One region of the Metabacillus sp. KJ11-3 genome, then DNA from elsewhere that is predicted to be linked to it. Evidence: riboswitches for the same ligand, from Rfam matches in the RefSeq annotation. Region 1 holds a riboswitch; each other region holds the start of a gene.
What was found. Region 1 has a riboswitch for thiamine pyrophosphate ahead of tenI (thiazole tautomerase TenI). Riboswitches for the same ligand answer to the same signal wherever they lie in the genome.
Positions count from the first base shown of each region.

Region 2: it holds a riboswitch for thiamine pyrophosphate, as region 1 does, so the genes downstream of both, AC0L8O_RS14540 (acetylornithine deacetylase) here and tenI (thiazole tautomerase TenI) in region 1, are expected to answer to the same signal.
Region 3: it holds a riboswitch for thiamine pyrophosphate, as region 1 does, so the genes downstream of both, thiT (energy-coupled thiamine transporter ThiT) here and tenI (thiazole tautomerase TenI) in region 1, are expected to answer to the same signal.

Region 1 is NZ_CM147865.1:3,609,445-3,617,024, reverse strand. Features, by position in the region: gene mgtE (magnesium transporter) at 288-1,655, shown strand; gene AC0L8O_RS17980 (monovalent cation:proton antiporter family protein) at 1,820-3,667, shown strand; TPP riboswitch at 3,966-4,075, shown strand; gene tenI (thiazole tautomerase TenI) at 4,153-4,770, shown strand; gene thiO (glycine oxidase ThiO) at 4,754-5,881, shown strand; gene thiS (sulfur carrier protein ThiS) at 5,878-6,081, shown strand; gene AC0L8O_RS17960 (thiazole synthase) at 6,081-6,854, shown strand; gene AC0L8O_RS17955 (thiazole biosynthesis adenylyltransferase ThiF) at 6,854-7,580, shown strand, end outside.
Region 2 is NZ_CM147865.1:2,855,907-2,863,486, reverse strand. Features, by position in the region: gene xylB (xylulokinase) at 1-795, shown strand, start outside; gene AC0L8O_RS14555 (VanW family protein) at 847-1,692, opposite strand; gene AC0L8O_RS14550 (hypothetical protein) at 1,729-2,574, opposite strand; gene AC0L8O_RS14545 (bile acid:sodium symporter family protein) at 2,782-3,750, shown strand; TPP riboswitch at 3,821-3,922, shown strand; gene AC0L8O_RS14540 (acetylornithine deacetylase) at 4,037-5,329, shown strand; gene tenA (thiaminase II) at 5,330-6,004, shown strand; gene AC0L8O_RS14530 (ABC transporter ATP-binding protein) at 5,997-6,767, shown strand; gene AC0L8O_RS14525 (ABC transporter permease) at 6,764-7,516, shown strand; gene AC0L8O_RS14520 (ABC transporter substrate-binding protein) at 7,498-7,580, shown strand, end outside.
Region 3 is NZ_CM147865.1:672,507-680,086, reverse strand. Features, by position in the region: rRNA gene AC0L8O_RS03475 (23S ribosomal RNA) at 1-1,043, opposite strand, end outside; rRNA gene AC0L8O_RS03470 (16S ribosomal RNA) at 1,403-2,953, opposite strand; gene AC0L8O_RS03465 (hypothetical protein) at 3,378-4,001, opposite strand; TPP riboswitch at 4,149-4,254, shown strand; gene thiT (energy-coupled thiamine transporter ThiT) at 4,363-4,932, shown strand; gene AC0L8O_RS03455 (gluzincin family metallopeptidase) at 5,392-6,510, shown strand; gene AC0L8O_RS03450 (DMT family transporter) at 6,524-7,435, opposite strand; gene AC0L8O_RS03445 (hypothetical protein) at 7,569-7,580, opposite strand, start outside.

The DNA.
Region 1 (7,580 bases):
TCTTAAAGGATTGTGAACGATTTGCAAAGAATCCTTTTTAAAAAGATGTGGAATGTACAATTTATTTTGTTTTTTGTTATGCAGCAGGTCACTTCACTTTTCAGAAATGTTTCATTTGTGTAAATAGTCGTCAACTTATTGATTCATCATTTGTATATAGAATATTATAGTTATTATGGACAGAAGCACAATATGTAGAAGGATATAAGTTTTTGTCGAACGCATGAAATATTTTCCCATATAAATATAAACGATCCAATTGATCAAAAAGAGAGGAGGAACAACTTATGTCAGAAATAAAAGAACAGGCAGAACATGAAGTGGAAGCACTTCTAACAAGTTTGTCAGATAAAAATATGGATGAATTCCGGTCCATTTTTTTAGAGCAACATCCATATGACCAAGCAAATGTATTTAGTAAACTTGATCTTGATCAACGAAATACAGTATATCAATATCTTTCTCCTGAAGAAATGGCTGCATTGTTTGAAAACATTGAGGATGAAGACGGTCAATATGAAACCTATTTATCTGAAATGGATCCCACATTTGCGGCACAGATGCTTGCCCAGATGTATGCGGATGATGCAGTCGACGTATTGAATGAATTAGATAAAGATCAGGTTGCAAGCTATTTAACGATTATGGATGATGATGCAGCTGAAGAAATTCGTGAGTTGCTTCATTATGAAGAATATACTGCAGGTAGTATTATGACGACTGAGTATATCTCCATTCATGCCCATCAAACGGTTCACTCTGCCATGCAAATATTGAAGCAGGAAGCACCGAATGCAGAAACCATTTATTATGTGTTTGTCATTGATGAAGATGAGAAGCTGGCAGGAGTTATTTCGTTAAGAGATCTAATTATAAGCGATTCAGATACAATGATTTCAGAGATTATGAGCGAGAGGGTATATTCTGTAAGTGTTGCTGAGGATCAAGAAGAAGTCGCAAGAAAAATGAAGGACTATAACTTTTTAGCTCTTCCAGTTGTTGATTTTCAAGGTCATTTATTAGGAATTATCACAGTTGATGATATCGTTGATGTTATTGATGAAGAGGCTAGTGATGACTATTCAAAATTAGCCGCTGTTTCCGATGTTGGATCAACAGATCGAAATCCGTTTTCAGCAGCTAAAAAGAGACTGCCATGGCTGATTATCTTATTATTCTTAGGAATGTTTACGGCAAGTTTAATCGGACGATTTGAAGAAACTCTAGACAAAGTTGCCATTTTAGCTGTTTTTATTCCGTTAATTGCGGGAATGGCCGGTAACACTGGGACACAGGCATTAGCGGTTGCTGTTAGAAGAATTTCATTAGGAGATACCGAAGATCAAAGTTTAAGCAAAATGGTATTCAAGGAAGCTGGAACTGGACTCATTACAGGAACAATATGTGGAATTGTTGTTGCTCTCACTGTCTTTATTTGGAAGGGGACACTTTTTCTGGGGATATTAGTCGGTTTGTCTATTTTGGCTACATTAACAGTTGCGACCATTTCAGGAGCATTCATTCCGCTAATTATGCACAAACTAAAGGTTGACCCTGCTGTTGCATCAGGACCTTTTATTACAACGATTAATGATATTATTAGCATTTTAATTTATTTTGGAATGGCAACATTGTTTATGCAATATTTGATTTAACAACAAGCAAGCATATTAATACAATTAAAAATTAAATTTGTATATGATAGGAACTAGAATTATCTAAAGAGAAAAATGATGAGGTTGAATGCAGTGACATACGGGTATCTTCATTTCTGCATTCAACCATTTCAATACTGAAAAAAATAAAAAGGAGGGATAGGATGCACGGAGCTTCTGTAACTTCATTAGTTATTGTTATACTCGCAGCCTTTTTAACCCCAATTTTACTCCACCGTTTAAAATTGAATTTTATGCCTGTTGTGGTAGCTGAGATTATCATCGGGTTATTTATTGGAAAAAGCGGATTCAATATTGTTCACGAGGATATGTGGTTGGAGACATTGTCAATGCTTGGCTTTATTTTCCTTATGTTTCTTAGTGGACTTGAAATCGACTTTACAGCATTTGCGGGAGGGAAGAAGAAAGAAAAGCTTCCTTCAGGGAAAAATGCTCCAAATACATTCTTAGTTTCAACAGTTATTTTTGTGGGGATATTTGCCCTATCATTATTACTTTCTTACATATTTGTATGGATCGGTTTAATGGACAATGCCTTCCTCATGACATTGATCATTTCAACCATTTCGCTTGGTGTTGTTGTTCCTACTTTAAAGGATGCCGGCATTATGAAATCCAACATCGGTCAAATTATTTTGCTGGTCGCTGTTATTGCTGATTTAGTAACGATGATTTTACTTGCTGTTTTTGCCTCTATATATGGAGGAGGAGAAAGCAATACATGGCTGCTACTCATTCTGTTTGGAGCAGGTGTTGCGCTCTACTTCTTAGGAAAAACGTTTATGAATCGGTCGTTCATTGAAACAATGTCAAAGGGAACCATTCAAATTGGGACTCGTGCTGTTTTTACTTTAATCATTTTATTAGTGGCAATCTCAGAGACTATAGGGGCAGAAAATATTCTTGGAGCCTTTTTAGCGGGGGTATTAGTATCACTCCTATCTCCTAACAAAGAAATGGTTCAAAAACTTGATTCGTTTGGATATGGTTTCCTTATTCCGATTTTCTTTGTAATGGTTGGGGTTGATTTAGATATATGGGCATTATTCCAAGACCCTAAAATTTTCATTTTGATCCCATTATTGTTTATCGCTTTACTCATTTCTAAAATTGTACCCGTGTTGTATTTGAAGAAATGGTATGACATGAAAACCACTTTAGCTTCAGGGTTCTTGTTAACATCAACCTTATCATTAGTTATTGCAGCAGCGACAATCGGGGAAAGGATGGAAATCATTACTTCTCAAATGTCAGGAGCCTTGATTTTAGTTGCTGTTATTACGAGTATTGTGACACCAATATTCTTTAAAAAGCTGTTCCCTAAAACGGAAGCAGAGCCTACAAAAATTAAAGTTGCATTTATTGGTGCAAACCAAATGACATTACCTGTTACAAGGGAATTAAATCCAGATCTTTATGAAACAACGGTTTATCATATTCAACAAGACAAGATTGATAAGCAAATAGCTGAATCATTATTCGAAATTAAAGAAATTAGTGAGTTTCAGGTTGATGCTTTAAAAGAACAGAATGCATTTGATGTTGATATGATCGTTGTGGCAACTGGAGATGAACAAAAAAATGCTGCGATTGCCCTGTATGCAAAAGAAGAACAAGTTAATCGGGTAATTGCGAGTGTTGGTTCACCAGATTTAGCAAGTAAATTAAAAGATGAAGAAATCGACATCTTCTCAACACTACTATCTACGAATACAGTACTGCGTGCTTTAATTGAAGCACCAAGTGTGATGAGAATTTTAACAAACCAAGAAACTACTCTTTACCAAATCAATTTAAACAATCCAAAATACGATGATATTTTATTACGCAACTTTCCGTTTACAGGTGATATCATTTTCGTAAGAATTTTCAGAGGAAAAGATTCCATTGTACCTCACGGTGATACAGACCTTAAACTCGGTGACCGCCTCATCGTCACAGGCTCAAGAGAATATGTAAATGAACTGAAACAGGAGTTGGAGTTAGTCTGATTCTTATATATAAAAAATTACTTTTCATGATTCTATAACAAAACTAATTAGGTTGATTGAAGCGGAAGGTACGAGACTCCAGTGGGAATAGCGTGGCAGGTGAGATCCCACAGGCGTGTGCGCCGAGGAAGCTCACCGCACGCCCCACGGAAAGCGAGTATCCTGGAGCTTCAATCAATCACACGATAATAAGTGAATAGTACAAAGTTTACCGAAAACAAGGATGATAAAAAAATAATTTCTTGAAAGTTTGCACACATTTGGTATGATAATAGTAATTAACAAATAAATATTGGCAATCAACCGCTAGGGGAGCCCTATACAATGGGCTGAGATTAAAGTGATTCTTTAAGACCCTTATAACCTGATCTGGTTCATACCAGCGTAGGGAAGTGGATTACAGCATGATATATAAATGTATGTAAAACCACTTTTCTATGGAAAAGTGGTTTTTTTATTTGCCATAAAAGAACTAGGTGATCGTAATGGAATTCCATGTCATAACAGATGGTAAGCAATCCATAGATGAACTGATATCTAGATTGTCAATCATTCACACTGAAGTTGATTATATCCATATTCGAGAAAAAACAAAATCAGCTTCAGACATAATGGAGCTCTTATCTGTGTTAGTGGACATAGGTGTACCAAAGGAAAAGCTCGTCATAAATGATCGAATGGATGTGGCTGTTTTACATAACATACCTAATCTTCATTTACCAAGTCATGGCTTTTCGATTCAAGAAGTAATAAAATACAGCCCTTCATTTAGAATCGGCCGATCGATTCATTCTTTAGAGGAAGCGATTCAATGTGAGAATGAAGGCGCAGATTATTTATTATATGGTCATATTTTTGAAACAACGTGTAAAGTTGATCTTTTGCCTCGGGGTGTCGAGCAGTTAAAGGACATTTGTAAAAACGTCACAATACCGGTTATCGCAATAGGAGGAATTACTCCTGAAACAATTGATCAACTAAACCAAACAAATGTACATGGTGTAGCGGTTATGTCTTATGTCATGGAGAGCATAGACCCCAAGAGTGCATTGATGAAATTAAAAAAGGTAGTAGAGGAGAGATACAATGAGCAAGCACTATGATGTAGGAATTGTTGGTGGAGGAATCATTGGTCAATCGATTGCCTATCAATTGGCAAAAGAAGGTATCTCTGTCCTTGTGTTGGATCGTCATAAAGGGGGATCTGGTGCGACAAGTGCTGCAGCAGGAATGCTTGGAGCGAATTCTGAACTTGAACAGAATGATGCTTTTTTCCAGTTTGCGAAGGAAAGTCAACGACAATATCATCTATTACAAGATGAACTTTCTCATTTTTCACAGATTCATATACAACTAGTTGATAAAGGAATGTATAAAGTAGCTTTATCTCAAGAAGAAGCCATAGCTTTAAAAAACGCGGTACAACATCATGAAACACTTGAATGGCACACAAGGGAAACAGTTTTAAATCACGAACCTTCTGTTTCAAGTGAAATTGAAGGAGCACTTCATATCCCTGAGGATGGTCATGTTTCACCAAAACATGTTTGTGAGGCATTTACAAAATCAGCTAGTTTACTTGGTGCAACTTTTATCGAGAATGCTCCCGTTCAGTCCATAAAAAAAGCATCGGTCAATGACTATCTACTCAGTACACCACAAGGAGATTTTACTTGTAATAAAGTAGTTATAGCGAATGGCGTTTGGAGCGGTTACTTCTTTAAACAGTTAGGGTTACCAAATGGGATGAAGCCTGTTAAAGGAGAATGCTTGGCAGTAAAAAGTAATACATTGCATTTGGAAAAGACCATTTTTTATGATCATTGCTATATTGTTCCCAAAGGTGATGGAAGATTTGTCGTTGGTGCCACGATGGTAGAGGATGACTGGAGTACGACACCATCTTTAGGAGGAATTCATGCGTTAATTGAAAAGGTCTCCCCGCTTGTGCCTGGGATATCTTCTGCACAACTTATAAGTACCTGGGCAGGGTTAAGACCACAGTCAGAGGATGGAAAACCTTATATTGGGGTGCATCCTGAAGATGATAATATTCTATTTGCAACAGGACATTACCGAAACGGAATCCTGCTTGCTCCTAAAACAGGAACGATGATAAGGGATTTTATTTTAAAGAAAAAGATAGATGAAAACTATGTGAGAGCATTCTCTGTAACGAGAAATTTAGCACAGTCTAATGAGGTGATCGTATGAGCATAAAGCTTAATGGAGAGTTGGTTGATCTGAAGGAAGATGTTAAGACAGTTCAGCAGTTATTAGCTTTTTATCAGTTGGAAAACCGTCTGGTTATCGTAGAACATAATCGGGAAATTGTCGTAAAGGATCAATATGATTCAACAACCATTCAACATGGGGATGAAATTGAATTAGTTCATTTTGTAGGAGGAGGATGATTGACATGTTAAAAATTGCTGATAAAGTATTTCAATCAAGATTATTATTGGGGACAGGAAAATACCCGTCATTTGAAATTCAAAAGGAAGCTGTTGCTCAGTCAGAAGCGGAGATTTTGACGTTTGCGGTTCGTCGTATGAATATTTTCGAAGAATCTCAGCCGAATTTCCTAGAACAGTTAGATGTATCAAACTATACACTGTTGCCAAATACGGCGGGTGCAAAAACGGCTGAAGAGGCAGTGAGAATTGCGAAGCTTGCAAAAGCATCAGGATTATGTGACATGATTAAAGTAGAGGTGATCGGCTGTGACCGTTCATTGCTTCCAGATCCTGTTGAGACATTAAAAGCGAGCGAAATGCTGTTAGAAGAAGGATTTATTGTTTTACCGTATACATCAGATGATGTGGTTCTGGCAAGAAGGTTAGAAGAATTAGGTGTTCATGCAATTATGCCTGGTGCTTCACCGATTGGCTCAGGTCAAGGATTATTAAATCCTCTTAATCTATCATTTATTATTGAGCAATCAAACGTGCCTGTTATCATTGATGCCGGAATCGGCTCTCCTGCAGATGCTGCATTGGCAATGGAGCTTGGTGCTGATGGAGTCCTTTTAAATACAGCTGTTTCTGCTGCAAAAGATCCTGTGAAAATGGCTGTAGCGATGAAGCTGGCTATTGAAGCTGGCAGATTAGGGTATGAAGCTGGTAGAATAGCTAAAAAAGACTATGCCATCGCAAGTAGTCCAACAGAAGGAATGATTACGACTTAATGGAACGCTATTCTAGACAAATACTATTCTCTCCAATCGGAGAAAAAGGTCAAGAGCAAATACGGAAGAAACATATCCTGGTAGTTGGTGCAGGTGCATTGGGTACCGCAAATGCCGAGATGATTGCCCGCGCCGGGATAGGAAAACTTACAATCGTCGACCGTGATTATGTAGAATGGAGCAATTTGCAGCGTCAACAGCTTTATATAGAAGAGGATGCACAGAATCGCATCCCTAAAGCTGTTGCGGCAAAGCTTCATCTGAAAAAAATAAATTCAGAAGTAGAAGTTCATTCATATGTTGAAGATGTAACATCAGCCAATATTGAAGAACTTGCAGAAGGTGTCGATCTAATCATTGATGCGACCGATAACTTTGAAACAAGATTACTGATAAATGATGTGGCATTAAAACATGAGATTCCATGGATTTATGGTGGATGTGTCGGAAGCTATGGATTAACTTTTACCATTATTCCACATGAAACACCTTGCTTGCACTGCTTATTAAAACATATCCCGTTTGATGGAATGACATGTGATACGGTGGGGGTTATTTCACCAATCGTAAGTATGGTGGCTTCACATCAAACATCAGAAGCGCTAAAACTTCTTGTGGGAGATGAAGAAAATAGACGTGGTAAGCTTGTTTCCTTTGACTTATGGAAAAATCAATATTCATCAATCAACATGGACCGTCTAAAAAATAATGCTTGCCCGACATGTG
Region 2 (7,580 bases), 750 kb from region 1:
GCCGGTGGTGCTGATAATGCATGTGGTGCAATTGGTTCCGGTATTTTATCAGAAGGTAATACCCTTTGTAGTGTAGGTACATCAGGTGTTGTACTATCATACGAAGAACGTAATGATCGTGACTTTTCAGGAAAAGTCCATTATTTTAATCATGGAAAAGAAAATGCCTTCTATACGATGGGGGTTACACTTGCAGCTGGATATAGTTTAAGCTGGTTTAAGGATGTATTTGCTGAGAATGAATCATTTGAAGCTTTGTTAGACGGGATTGGAGATGTACCAGTCGGATCAAATGGTTTGCTGTTTACTCCATACTTGGTAGGTGAAAGAACTCCTCATGCCGATCCTACGATACGGGCCAGCTTTATTGGAATGGAAGGATCACATAAGAAAAAGGATTTTGCACGTGCTGTTATAGAGGGAATTACATTTTCGCTTAATGAGTCAATAAATATTTTCCGTGAAAGCGGAAAAGAAATCGGAAGTGTCATTTCAATAGGAGGGGGAGCAAAAAATGATACATGGCTGCAAATTCAAGCAGATGTTTTCAACGCTAAAATTATCAAGTTAAAAAGTGAGCAAGGTCCGGGTATAGGTGCTGCCATTCTTGCGGCATATGGAGCAGGATGGGCTGAATCATTACAAGGAATTGCTGATATCTTCATTCAGCCTGAAAAAACATATGAACCAATTCCAGAGAATGTTGAAAAATATAAAGAACTTTTTACTCTTTATAAAGAAGTTTACAACCAGACAAAATCATTAAATGAAGGGCTGAGAGCCTTTAGAAAGTAAAACATAAGGATCAGGAGCTCATGGTAGAAGGGAGACCTGATCCTTTTTCTGTTATTTAATTTGAATCGTATCAGAAGAAAAAATGGTGACAATAAGCTGTCCACCAATCACCTTGGAACGGACAAGTAAAGGTTGATTATATTCGTTCTTAAATGTGAAATCTGGTCCATACCAACTAACAGTTGCGTCCCGGTTAGGAGGTACGTATGGAACTTTCCGACTATGAGAGTATCGCTCGAGAATCTTGACACCGGCTTTATCTACTGCATTAAAAAGGGTTGATGATACTTGACAAATTCCCCCGCCAATTCCTTCGGATAATTCCCCTCTAACTATTACTGGAGCTGGTAAGTAACCTTTTTCGACGGTTCTTTTACCTACCACTGCATTAAACGAGAAAATCTCTCCGGGGAAGATAACATAATTATTTATAGCATCTGACGCTAATTTAATATTATGAGTTCGTTCTCCATTTCTGCTATTAAAGAAAGTGACATATTGCCCAACCATCTTTTCTTTAATAGAAGAAAGGAGCTCACTATCTACCTTCGGATAAAGTGTTACTGTTGGTAATTCAATTGTTGAAGGACCTTCGGAAAAATAGCGTGTATAAAATGTTTTCTTCCACAATTCACGATTTAATTTTATCCCCGTTTTTTCACTAATTAGTCGTCCATGAGGATCTAGAGACGCGTTTACTGGTTCTCTGAAAACGTTGGATTCTAATGAATCAGTTAATTCATTAAATTTAGATTCATCAATAAAATCATACTGAAAAGGAGAAAGAGCAACTTCAGAACGATGCAATGATTTGATTTCTTTTCCTTCATAAGTGATCGACAGATTATCAGATACTTCTACAGGTTGTCCGATCAGCATGAATAGTGCAAGTAACATATACAAATAAATTCAACCTCCGATTTCTTCCTGGATCTAGGATTTCGGTATTTTTTCCAAGAAAGGGTCAACTATAACCTTCCATGAAGAAAACGGGGAAATTCTCACTAAGGTAAAGGTTTGTTTCACTTTCACTGGACCTACAGTCTTTAAGTAAATTTTCATATCAGCAGAGACTTTTTTGGATAGAGAGAGTGAAGCATCTTGGTTTGTCTCTTTTATAGACCATTGCATTCCTTCGATATCATTTAAAAATACAAATGATTGATTTAGATTTTTATGATTGGATAAAACCATTTTCTTACTTAATTCTTTGTCATTGTTTTTAACAGTTAATAGAAATACTTCTAATGATTGTTCAGGTGTAAGTGTTGTGACATATTCATCAAATTTCCCTGCAGCCTTTAAGATCATAATGTGATGTGACAAATCCAGTTTACCTGTTCGATGTGTTTTACTTTCAGAAAAGTGGATGCAAAAATGTCCGGGAAAACCATTTTGGAGTGCACCTGCTCCATGTGGCATTCCATGCATTGAAGCAGGAATAAGACGGTCTTTGACTTGAATAAGGACCGCACGTCTCCGCCAGCTCCAATTGCCGTTATAAATTACTTTCATAATAACGGTATCTTCTTTTGTTAAAGGTTGTACATCGGCATGACCGCTTCCCGCTCTTCTTTGAACATCAAATTTCTTTCCGGTATCCACATCAATTACTGTGAACGTAGATTGACGGGGAATCACTTTCTTCACTTCTTCCCAATTAGGTAGTTCCGGTTCAAAGCTAATGGGATGAACAGATGCTTTATCGCCTGCTATTCCATATGTATGTTTATAAGTTAGGGATAAAAGAAATAAGCAAATAACTAAGGTTTTTTTCAACTTCCTTCAACTCCATCGCAAGCATTCATTACGGTTATTTTGCGTAAAATTTCGTAAATCATCGCAATTTAAGGGAGGAAAAATATAGAAACTTTTTACATTTTGCAGATGATATTCATTTGAAAACACAAATGACCTCTACTTTCTGGTACAATTGCATATACATAGTTTTTCATCATGATATTTTTCCGAATAGGAGAATGCATTATGCTATATAAAATAAATCGACAGCTTGAAAAGTGGATGCCAGTCATTACACCAATCAGTGTAGTAACAGGTGTGTTACTTGCAGATAAGCTGTTAGCTTTCACATTTCTCATTCCATGGTTATTTGCCTTTATGACGTTAACAGGCAGTCTCGGGTCAAATTTTTCATCCCTTAAAGGAGTCATTAAAAAACCCCTCCCATTATTTGTGATTATTTTGTTATTGCATTTAATTATGCCTTTAATTGCTTGGTTAGTCGGCCAAAGTTTTTATCCAAATGATCATTTAACAATTACCGGTTTTGTCTTAGCTTCTGTCATTCCAACAGGAATTACAAGCTTTATATGGGTAACGATTTATAAAGGGAATATTGGACTTGCTTTATCCATAATTTTATTTGATACCATGCTGTCACCTTTTTTAGTGCCATTTACACTATCTCTTTTTGTTGGTCAAAATGTACAAATTAATGTCATGGATATTATGTATGGATTATTCTTTATGGTTGTTATTCCTTCGCTTTTAGGTATGTTGACAAATCATCTTACGAAAGGGAAAAGTGTAAAGGCTGGCAAAACATTAGCACCGTTTTCAAAGCTTGCTCTTGCCACTGTCGTTATGATTAACGGAGCTGTTATCTCTCCTTATATAAAAGAATTTAGTGTTAAATTAATGTTAATCGCGTTAACGGTGTTTTTTCTGGCATGCTTAGGGTATGTTATTGCGTGGGGATTAGGAATTTTTCTTAAAAGAGACAGGGAGACACAGGTTGTCATGTTGTTTACAGGCGGTATGCGCAACATTAGTGCCGGTGCAGTCATTGCTGTTCAGTATTTTCCTGCAGCTGTTGCGGTACCCGTTGTACTGGGGATGTTATTCCAACAAATTTTAGCCTCCTTATTTGGTTTTTTGTTTCACATATTAGATCAAAAACAAGATGTAAAAAATCATTTTTCAGCTACACCATAACAATATAACATTGCCAAAAAGGAAAGATTATGTTAAAAATAATGAGAATCAACTAATTTTATATCAATAGATTCACCACTAGGGGAGCTGTTAAAGCTGAGAGAGGCAAATGCCTTGACCCTTATTACCTGATCTAGATAATACTAGCGGAGGGAAGCGGTGTTTGATTACATATTTGGTAGATTTATAGCCTTGATTGCTATAGTTTTATACCATTATTTTATGCCATTCAAACCACTTCTCAAGTAGAAGTGGTTTTTTATTTGGAAAAAGGAGGAGAGTTTGCTTGGCGAAATCGATTACTCAATTAGTTGAAAGTGTCCATGATCGTAAAGATGAGTTGGTTTCTTTCGTACAAAAATTAATTGAATTTAAAACCCCGGCACCGCCGGCTCGAAATACAGAGGAAGCACAACTGTTCATTGCGGATTTTTTAAAGCAAAAAGGTTTTTCAATTGATATGTGGGATGTATATCCAAATGATCCAAACGTTGTTGGTATTAAAAAAGGCACTCAGTCTGCTTCTTATAAAAGCTTAATTATTAATGGACATATTGATGTAGCTGAAGTACATGAAGATGAGCAATGGGAAACAAATCCCTTTATTCCAATTGTAAAGGATGGGATGATTGTTGGTCGTGGTGCGGCAGACATGAAAGGTGGATTAGCGGGCGCATTGTTTGCTATTCAATTATTACAAGAGGAAGGAATTGAACTTCCCGGTGATCTCATTTTTCAATCTGTCATAGGAGAAGAAGTAGGAGAGGCTGGGACTTTAGAATGTTGCAATAGAGGTTATACAGCTGATTTCGCAGTTGTTGTAGATACAAGTGATTTACATATTCAAGGTCAAGGAGGGGTCATTACCGGATGGATTACAATCAAAAGCTCACAAACTTATCATGATGCGACAAGACGTCAAATGATTCATGCAGGTGGAAATCTTTTTGCAGCAAGTGCAATTGAAAAAATGACCAAGATTATTCAAGGACTTCAGGAGCTCGAGCGTCATTGGGCTGTGACAAAAAGCTATCCTGGCTTTTTACCGGGCACTAATACGATTAATCCGGCAGTAATTGAAGGGGGACGACATGCTGCGTTTATCGCTGACGAATGTCGCTTATGGATCACGGTTCACTATTATCCGAACGAATCACATCAAAAGATTATTCAGGAAATTGAAGAGCATATTCTGCATGTTGCAAAGTCTGATCCGTGGCTTAGAGATCATCCACCGCACTTCGAATGGGGTGGCAAATCAATGATTATAGATAGAGGAGAGATTTTCCCTTCATTAGAAGTAGATCCAACCCATCCTGCTGTAAAGCTATTAGGTTCCACACATGAATCAGTCTTGCAAAAATCAGTGATTGTAGATGTTTCTCCAACGGTAACAGATGGGGGATGGTTGGCAGAGGCGGGAATCCCGACAGTAATATATGGACCGGGAAAATTGCATCATGCTCATTCTGTAAACGAACAATTGTCTATAGATGAATTAGTTGAATTCACAAAATCGATTTTATTGTTTATTTATGAATGGAGCCATACAGATAAAAAAGAGAAGGGGATGTCCTAAATGAAATTTAGTCAAAGACTTTATGATAAAGTGAAGCCTATTTGGGAACAAAATCATGCTCATCCTTTTGTTCAAGGGATGGGAGATGGAACACTTGCAAAAGAAAAGTTTCGATTTTATATGATTCAGGATTATTTGTATTTAATTGAATATGCGAAGGTATTTGCATTAGGTGCAGTTAAAGCTACAGATGTGAAGACAATGGCACGTTTTGCTGAATTGTTACATTCCACATTAAATGATGAGATGGAACTTCATAGACAATATGCGGAAAAATTTGGCATTACAACTCAAGAACTAGAAGAAGCAAAACCTTCTCCAACAACTCTCGCCTATACGCATTATATGTTACATGTAAGTCAAAACGGAACACTTGCTGAGTTAGTTGCTGCTTTGCTTCCATGCATGTGGAGCTACTGGGAGATAGGTAAGGATTTAGCAAAAAAGAAGGAAGCATGTGACCAAGAATTTTACGGTGAGTGGATTACAATGTATGCTTCAGTCGAATTTGGTCAGCTTGCCACTTGGTGCATTGATTTAATGGATGAATGTGCAGAAGGGAAACCAGAAGCAGAGTTATGTAAATTAGAAGAAATTTTTCTGAATACTACTCGCTTTGAATATATGTTTTGGGATATGGCTTACCATGAAGAGATGTGGCCGATTAATGACTAATAAAATACTACAATTTCATAATATTAGTTTTCACTACGAAAAGGATGACTTGCAAAAGCCAATTCTTAAAAACTTGAATCTGGAACTATATGAGGGGGAATTTATCAGTTTTCTTGGGCCAAGCGGGTCTGGAAAAAGTACATTATTTAAATTAATCACAGGATTGGAACAACCAAGTGAAGGTGAGATTTTCCTGCGAAATCAGCTTGTTATCAATAGACTGGGACAGGTAGGGTACATGCCTCAGCAAGACTTACTCTTACCTTGGCGGACAATTGTAGAAAATGCAGCACTCCCACTTGAGATTAAAGGGCTGAAAAAGCGGGAGGCATATCAAAAAGTGATCATGCTATTAGATGAATTTGGTCTTAAAGGAGTGGAAAATCATTTTCCAAGTGATTTATCAGGGGGAATGAGGCAACGTGTATCTTTTTTAAGAACAATATTAAGCGGGTCTAACATTCTATTACTTGATGAGCCTTTCAGTGCATTAGATGCAATTACAAAATTATCACTTCAGGAATGGTTATTAGCTCAATGGCAAAAGCGGAACGAAACGATTTTGTTTATTACTCATGATGTGAATGAAGCATTATTTTTATCAGATCGTATTTTTGTGTTTTCTGAATCACCTACAACGAATTTAAAAGAAATCAAGATTCCGTTACTTCGACCCAGAAATATAAAAGACTTGAATCAACCAGATATTCTCCAATTAAAAGATGAACTATTGGATGAGTTGCGAACGAGGCAGAAACTATGAAATGGATACATAAATATGGTGCCTCATTTAGTCTTATCGTCCTGTTATTAGTCGTCTGGGAAATAGGTGCAGAATTGCTGAATATGGGGTTTATCCTTCCTACGCCAACAGATGTAATGATGAAAATTTGGGACATAAAAGAACCGTTATTTTTAGAACATTTACCTGCTACCTTTCTAATTATCATCATCGGGTTAAGTTTATCGATTTTCTTTGGAGTAGGCCTGGCAATTTGGATGAGTGTAAGTAGTACGGTTGAAAAAACATTATATCCTTTGATTATTTCATCTCAAACCATACCAATTATTGCACTTGCCCCCATATTTGTTCTTTGGTTTGGCTACTCGATTTGGAGTAAAGTTATTGTGACTGTTCTTATTACGTTTTTCCCTATAACGGTAAATACATATGATGGTCTTAAAGCAACAAGCAAGGAATATAAAGAAATGCTATTGACAATGGGAGCGAGTAAAAAAGATATTTTCTTTAAGCTTCAGATTCCCGGGTGTGCGCCGTATTTTTTATCAGGGTTAAAGGTCGCTGTTACATTAAGTGTTATAGGTGCTGCTATTGGCGAATGGATTGGGGCTCAAGCGGGTTTAGGTTATTTTAGTAGAAGAATGATGACTCAATTTGATGGAGCTGGTGTTTTTGCTCCAATTGTCATTCTCTCATTAGTAGGAATTGGATTATTTCTTATTGTAACACTCATAGAAAAAAAGATGTTTAAATGGAGGAAAACAGATTGAAAAAAGCTTTCGTATTGTTCATAGGTTTATCTTTAGTTATTTTATCCGCATGTTCCAACAAAAC
Region 3 (7,580 bases), 2.2 Mb from region 1:
CTGGTGGTCTGGGCTGTTTCCCTCTTGACTACGGATCTTATCACTCGCAGTCTGACTCCTGAACATAAGTCTTTGGCATTCGGAGTTTGACTGAATTCGGTAACCCGATGGGGGCCCCTAGTCCAATCAGTGCTCTACCTCCAAGACTCTCATTTCAAGGCTAGCCCTAAAGCTATTTCGGAGAGAACCAGCTATCTCCAGGTTCGATTGGAATTTCTCCGCTACCCACACCTCATCCCCGCACTTTTCAACGTGCGTGGGTTCGGGCCTCCATTCAGTGTTACCTGAACTTCACCCTGGACATGGGTAGATCACCTGGTTTCGGGTCTACGACCACGTACTCTGCACGCCCTATTCAGACTCGCTTTCGCTGCGGCTCCGTCTTATCAACTTAACCTTGCACGGGATCGTAACTCGCCGGTTCATTCTACAAAAGGCACGCCATTACCCATTAACGGGCTTTGACTACTTGTAGGCACACGGTTTCAGGATCTCTTTCACTCCCCTTCCGGGGTGCTTTTCACCTTTCCCTCACGGTACTGGTTCACTATCGGTCACTAGGGAGTATTTAGCCTTGGGAGATGGTCCTCCCTGCTTCCGACGGGATTTCTCGTGTCCCGCCGTACTCAGGATCCACTCTGGAGGGAACGAAGTTTCAACTACAGGGTTGTTACCTTCTTTGACGGGCCTTTCCAGACCTCTTCATTTACTCCGTTCCTTTGTAACTCCGTATAGAGTGTCCTACAACCCCAAGAGGCAAGCCTCTTGGTTTGGGCTAATTCCGTTTCGCTCGCCGCTACTCAGGAAATCGCGTTTGCTTTCTCTTCCTCCGGGTACTTAGATGTTTCAGTTCCCCGGGTCTGCCTTTATCACCCTATGTATTCAGGTGAAAATACTACTCCATTACGAGCAGTGGGTTTCCCCATTCGGAAATCTCCGGATCAAAGCTTACTTACAGCTCCCCGAAGCATATCGGTGTTAGTACCGTCCTTCATCGGCTCCTAGTGCCAAGGCATCCACCGTGCGCCCTTAACAACTTAACCTTCGGCGAACGATAAGCTGCAGATTACTTCGTTGGCTTCGCGTTCTGCGGTGCTCATGGACAAAATACGTACACTCCGCTCCTCAAACACTCGCCGCCTCGTACTCTTTGCTTCTCCTTCGCCTTAGGATATCAGTACTTACTGAATATCCGTTCTATTATTAAGAGAATCACTAAACTAAGCGTTTAAACTCAGTGAATTACTTGAATTGTTTTTCGTTATCTAGTTTTCAAGGAACATAAATCACAGGATAATCAAATGCTGAATGCATTTTCACTCCTATGTGTTTTCTTACTTATTGAAAGATCGTATGATCTCTCAAAACTAAACAAAATACCAAGCGTACCTCATATCCTTAGAAAGGAGGTGATCCAGCCGCACCTTCCGATACGGCTACCTTGTTACGACTTCACCCCAATCATCTGTCCCACCTTAGGCGGCTGGCTCCTTACGGTTACCCCACCGACTTCGGGTGTTACAAACTCTCGTGGTGTGACGGGCGGTGTGTACAAGGCCCGGGAACGTATTCACCGCGGCATGCTGATCCGCGATTACTAGCGATTCCGGCTTCATGCAGGCGAGTTGCAGCCTGCAATCCGAACTGAGAATGGTTTTATGGGATTCGCTTGACTTCGCAGTCTTGCAGCCCTTTGTACCATCCATTGTAGCACGTGTGTAGCCCAGGTCATAAGGGGCATGATGATTTGACGTCATCCCCACCTTCCTCCGGTTTGTCACCGGCAGTCACCTTAGAGTGCCCAACTGAATGCTGGCAACTAAGATCAAGGGTTGCGCTCGTTGCGGGACTTAACCCAACATCTCACGACACGAGCTGACGACAACCATGCACCACCTGTCACTTCGTCCCCCGAAGGGGAACCTTCTATCTCTAGAAGTAGCGAAGGATGTCAAGACCTGGTAAGGTTCTTCGCGTTGCTTCGAATTAAACCACATGCTCCACCGCTTGTGCGGGCCCCCGTCAATTCCTTTGAGTTTCAGTCTTGCGACCGTACTCCCCAGGCGGAGTGCTTAATGCGTTTGCTGCAGCACTAAAGGGCGGAAACCCTCTAACACTTAGCACTCATCGTTTACGGCGTGGACTACCAGGGTATCTAATCCTGTTCGCTCCCCACGCTTTCGCGCCTCAGCGTCAGTTACAGACCAGAGAGTCGCCTTCGCCACTGGTGTTCCTCCACATCTCTACGCATTTCACCGCTACACGTGGAATTCCACTCTCCTCTTCTGCACTCAAGTTCCCCAGTTTCCAATGACCCTCCACGGTTGAGCCGTGGGCTTTCACATCAGACTTAAGAAACCGCCTGCGCGCGCTTTACGCCCAATAATTCCGGACAACGCTTGCCACCTACGTATTACCGCGGCTGCTGGCACGTAGTTAGCCGTGGCTTTCTGGTTAGGTACCGTCAAGGTACCAGCAGTTACTCTGGTACTTGTTCTTCCCTAACAACAGAACTTTACGACCCGAAGGCCTTCATCGTTCACGCGGCGTTGCTCCGTCAGACTTTCGTCCATTGCGGAAGATTCCCTACTGCTGCCTCCCGTAGGAGTCTGGGCCGTGTCTCAGTCCCAGTGTGGCCGATCACCCTCTCAGGTCGGCTACGCATCGTTGCCTTGGTGAGCCGTTACCTCACCAACTAGCTAATGCGCCGCGGGTCCATCTGTAAGTGACAGCTAAAAGCCGTCTTTCAATTTTAAACCATGCGGTTCAAAATGTTATCCGGTATTAGCTCCGGTTTCCCGGAGTTATCCCAATCTTACAGGCAGGTTACCCACGTGTTACTCACCCGTCCGCCGCTAATCTTTGGGAGCAAGCTCCCTCAGATTCGCTCGACTTGCATGTATTAGGCACGCCGCCAGCGTTCGTCCTGAGCCAGGATCAAACTCTCCAATAAAGTGTTTGATATAGCTCATGAAAGTTTTGTACTATATAGTACGTTTTTGTTAATCGAAATTAACGTTGGCACGCTTGGTTTTGTTTAGTTTTCAAAGATCATTTGTTTGTCATTCTCTCAGAGGCGACTTTATCAATATAACATCTTACAAACAGCTTGTCAACACTTATTTTTCATTGTTGTTTTTTCTGTTTGTTTTCTTGCTCATCACCACCGCAGCAGCGACGTTTAATAATATATCACGATATTTTTATTACTGCAAGCACTTTTTTCATTTTTATTTATTTTTAAATGAAAAATTGATAGTAAACATCTAATTTAGTCTGCGAACCATCTAGTTGATTATATGATTGTACCAAAAAAGGATACAGAAAACGATCTGTATCCCTATAAGAATGATTATCTATATTTTTAATGCATTCCTTCAACAATAAAGTTCCCAATTATTGTATTGTTGTTCTAACAATACAATTGTTTTATATCCTTCAACATCATTTATATCAAGCAAAATATTCTTCAATATATAGAACGATCTGATTTCTGGAGGAGTCTCTTCTTTTTTAATCGATTCGTCAAATAATGCAGGAGCTAATTTTATATGTTCCTCACAGTAACTTTTCCACTTTTGTAAGTGGCACTTATTTTCATCTGCTGAAACTTCATATATATGTATTAGCTTTTGATAAGCTCGATGAAGAGTAAAAAGACATTTCGAGCGATGGATCACTTCAATAAGTAATGATTCTACTAAATAATATTCTTTGGAATCAAAAGCCCAGGCAGCATTCCCTAAAAGGAAACGACAATCGTCTCTCTTGGTTATTGCCATACTATTGGGATGATCTATATCCTCCCCTTTTATACTTCCCCCAAATGACCACTTTGTACAATTTCGGATAAAAGACCTTTCATGCGGATCTAGGTTATCCCAAAATTCAACAAGTTGTAATTGATGAATGATTCCCCCATACTTCTTTTCTTTTTGCTGAACCTTCAAATTCCTACTAAAAGCAGGTTGTTTGAATTGAAAGATATTTTTAATTCCCATATATTCACCTCGTGGACAATTCTGGTGAATTATATGTACTGCCCTGTTGGATAATTACAATAAATCATTCAGATCTCTCTAATTCTATTTTTTAGTTGTTGATTCGTTAATGATGGTGTATAGTTATGTCTAAAATAAATAATACGTTTAAACCACAGGGGGAGCCTTTTTGCTGAGATTGAATGACTTCGATCATTCTAACCCTTTGAACCTGTTAGTTAATACTAGTGTAGGGATGTGGATGATCATCTATAAATGTAATGTTTGGACTACTTATGATCATTCCAACCATTGCTTTTTTTATTTTATTCACAGAAATGAAAGGTTCCCTTTGGTTTAATAAAAAAGTGAGGGAATAGGATTGCAAAGAAATCAGCGTTTAGTATTTTTAATCGAAGTTGCCATGTTAGGGGCTTTAGCATTTTTATTGGATTTATTATCAGGGGTCATCGGGAAATTACCACAAGGTGGATCTATTTCATTAGGCATGATACCAGTATTTATTATGGCATATCGCTGGGGATTAAAAGGCGGATTATTAACTGGACTTATTTTAGGTTTGTTACAAGCTATTTTTAACCCGTATATTGTTCACCCTGTTCAAGGGTTCCTCGATTATTATTTAGCTTTCACTTTAGTAGGAGCAAGTGGTATATTCTATAAAGCTATACAAAATGCATTAACTAATAAAAATCGAAAAGTGGCCATTTTATTTATAACACTGGGAACCATTTTAGGCGGCATCCTTAGAGCAGCTGCACATATCATTGCAGGAGTTTTCTTTTTTGCTTCTTTCGCACCGGAAGGAACACCCGTTTTGATCTACTCGATCGGATACAATGCTTCCTATATGATTCCTACAATAATAGTTTCAGCCATTGTTGCTAGTTTATTATTACTAACAGCTCCTCGATTGGTAAATAGAAAATAGTTCATTACCTTGGTCTTTGACCAAGGTTTTTGTTTGTCTATTTCATCTATCCCTTATATCTTTTTAAAAAGTTATCATATTCAATCGTTCTCCGGCATGTATTAATAGAAAGACTAGAATGTATATAACGGAGGACAAAAGATGAGTATATCCCTGGCTATTATTCTACTAACTTTATTTCTATCTTTATTTCACTTTTCCTATGGATATAAGGAAGCTATTCGAATTAGTAATGAAGAAGGACCTGTTCACGGTTTGTCTTTAATTATCAGCTTCCCCTTGGGTTTTGTATTTGCTTATCTATGTTCAATTTTTTACTTGCAATAAATTCCAGAGGATGGATCATAGGGTTCGGAACCCTATGATCCATCCTCTTTTCATGCATAATCACCGTCATTTTTTTAGGGCCTTGTTCATATGTATAAAGAATATAAAAGATCACCTATCTTGGAGGTCACATTGAAAACATTTATCCGGGTCTTAAAGAATTCAATCTATTTTTCACTAGTTTTTTGTGTACTTTTTGTCATTTCTGTATGCATCCATTTATTTTTCAACATAAAAATTTCTACATCTTACAGCATCATCATGACGCTGCTTTCCTTTTTATTTTTTTGTTTTTGTCTTTATTTAATTCTTTGCCCAAAGAAAGATTTTATATTTATAAACAAAAGAAATGGTATTCTACCGTTTATTTTGCTAACCATTAGTTCGACTTTTTTATCTATCTATTTTTTATCCATCAATCTTATGATTGCAACAGAGCTTGGAGAAAACCTGACTATTGAAGAAAAATACCAATTATATCTGATTCCTTTTCAAAAGAAAACTGTCACGCTGGCTGATTATCAAGAGATGAAGGAAGATAAATTGACGTCTACATATGGTCATGTAGATATTTATCATGATCCGGAAGAAATCGAATTAATTCCTATAATTGAAGATTCACTTGATAAAGCTGATAAACTTACAACGGCGATTTTCGGAGAGGTGAAAGATAATCAAATTGATTTAATCCTTCATTCCTCAACTCAAGAATTATATGAAAAAACATCATTAATTGAAACAATGGGATATTTTGATGATCCAAACAACATAATAGGTATCGCCATTACAGACAAATCAAACATCCTCGCTGATCAGATGCCTCAATCTTTTTATTTTCAAAGTACACTTCTACATGAATATACACATTATCGTTTACAAGCATTTATCAAGCAACAAGGCCTCTATGTATATAGAATTCCTTTATGGTTTCATGAAGGCGTTGCAGAATACGTCGGAATGTATAATGTAGCCCATAGATATTATCCTTTTCAAGAGGTTGAATTTGTAAATCTTGATAGCCACCAAGATTGGGAAAAGTATCGATTAGAGGAGTATGATGTTTATTTACAGAGTTATTATGGAATTAAATATCTTGTTGATCAATATGGAGAAACTATGATCAAAACAATTGTTATCGAAACAGCAAAGGAAAATAATTTTGATAAAGGATTTTTGAAAGCAACCGGGATAACAATTGATGAGTTACAAGAACTGTATGTCAAAGATGCAAAACAATCCTATACAGAATAAAGCCTCCAATTTACTAATTGGAAGGCTTTATTTCTTTTTGCATCACTTTTAATATTTTCCTCTCAAACACATAGAAAATGATGCCTAACATAATGATCATTCCTCCTATAACCTGCGGAAGAATCATTTTTTCTCCTAATATATAATATGCAAGAATAATAGATCCTACCGGTTCAAAGAGAATCATGACTGAGATGGTATTCGTACTTACCCACTTTAAAGACCAATTAAAAAGCGAATGACCTAAGAGAGTTGCAACAACTGCTAATAACAGAAAATACAGCCAATCTTCCTTTGGATAAGGCCCTAATGGATATTGCAATAAAAGACAATAGCATAATAGAGTAATTGAGCTTATTCCATATACAATAAACGTGTATAAAGTTAAAGAATGACGTTTTCGTATTCCTTGCCCAAATAAAAGATATGCCGTAATCATCGCACATGCCGCTAATGCCAATAAATCTCCGATTAATGCAATACCGCTTATTTTAAAATCTCCCCAGCTGATTATCACACTTCCAGTTATAGCGATCAATCCACTAATAATGGCCACAAAGGACACTTTTTCTTTAAAAAACAGAAAAGTACCGATAAATGCAAACAAAGGCTGAAGGGTCACTAATACAACTGAACTAGCCACAGATGTGTAATTTAACGATTCAAACCATAGGATAAAATGAAAGGCTAATAATACGCCTGCGATTGTTGAATAGATCCAGTCCTTTTTTGAGAGATTTTTCATTTCAGAGAAATGTCTTAAGAAGAAGATCGGCGCAATAAGAACTATTGAAAACAACAGCCGATAAAAAGCAATAACAGGAGCTGGAGCAGTTGCTAACTTTACAAAAATGGCTGATGTAGAAACAGCAATAACCCCAACAATTAATGCAGCATAAGGTAGAAATCGTGGTGATGATTCCACTTGTTTTCCTCCAATCTTTCACGATAAAAAGCTTTCAACATTTTAACACGAAAGATTAAGTTGCAGCATGAAAGTTTTTGTAAAAGCAAAATTTAGGAGAGGATGACTATATGATAAAGTCATCCCCTTCCATCTATTTATGTAA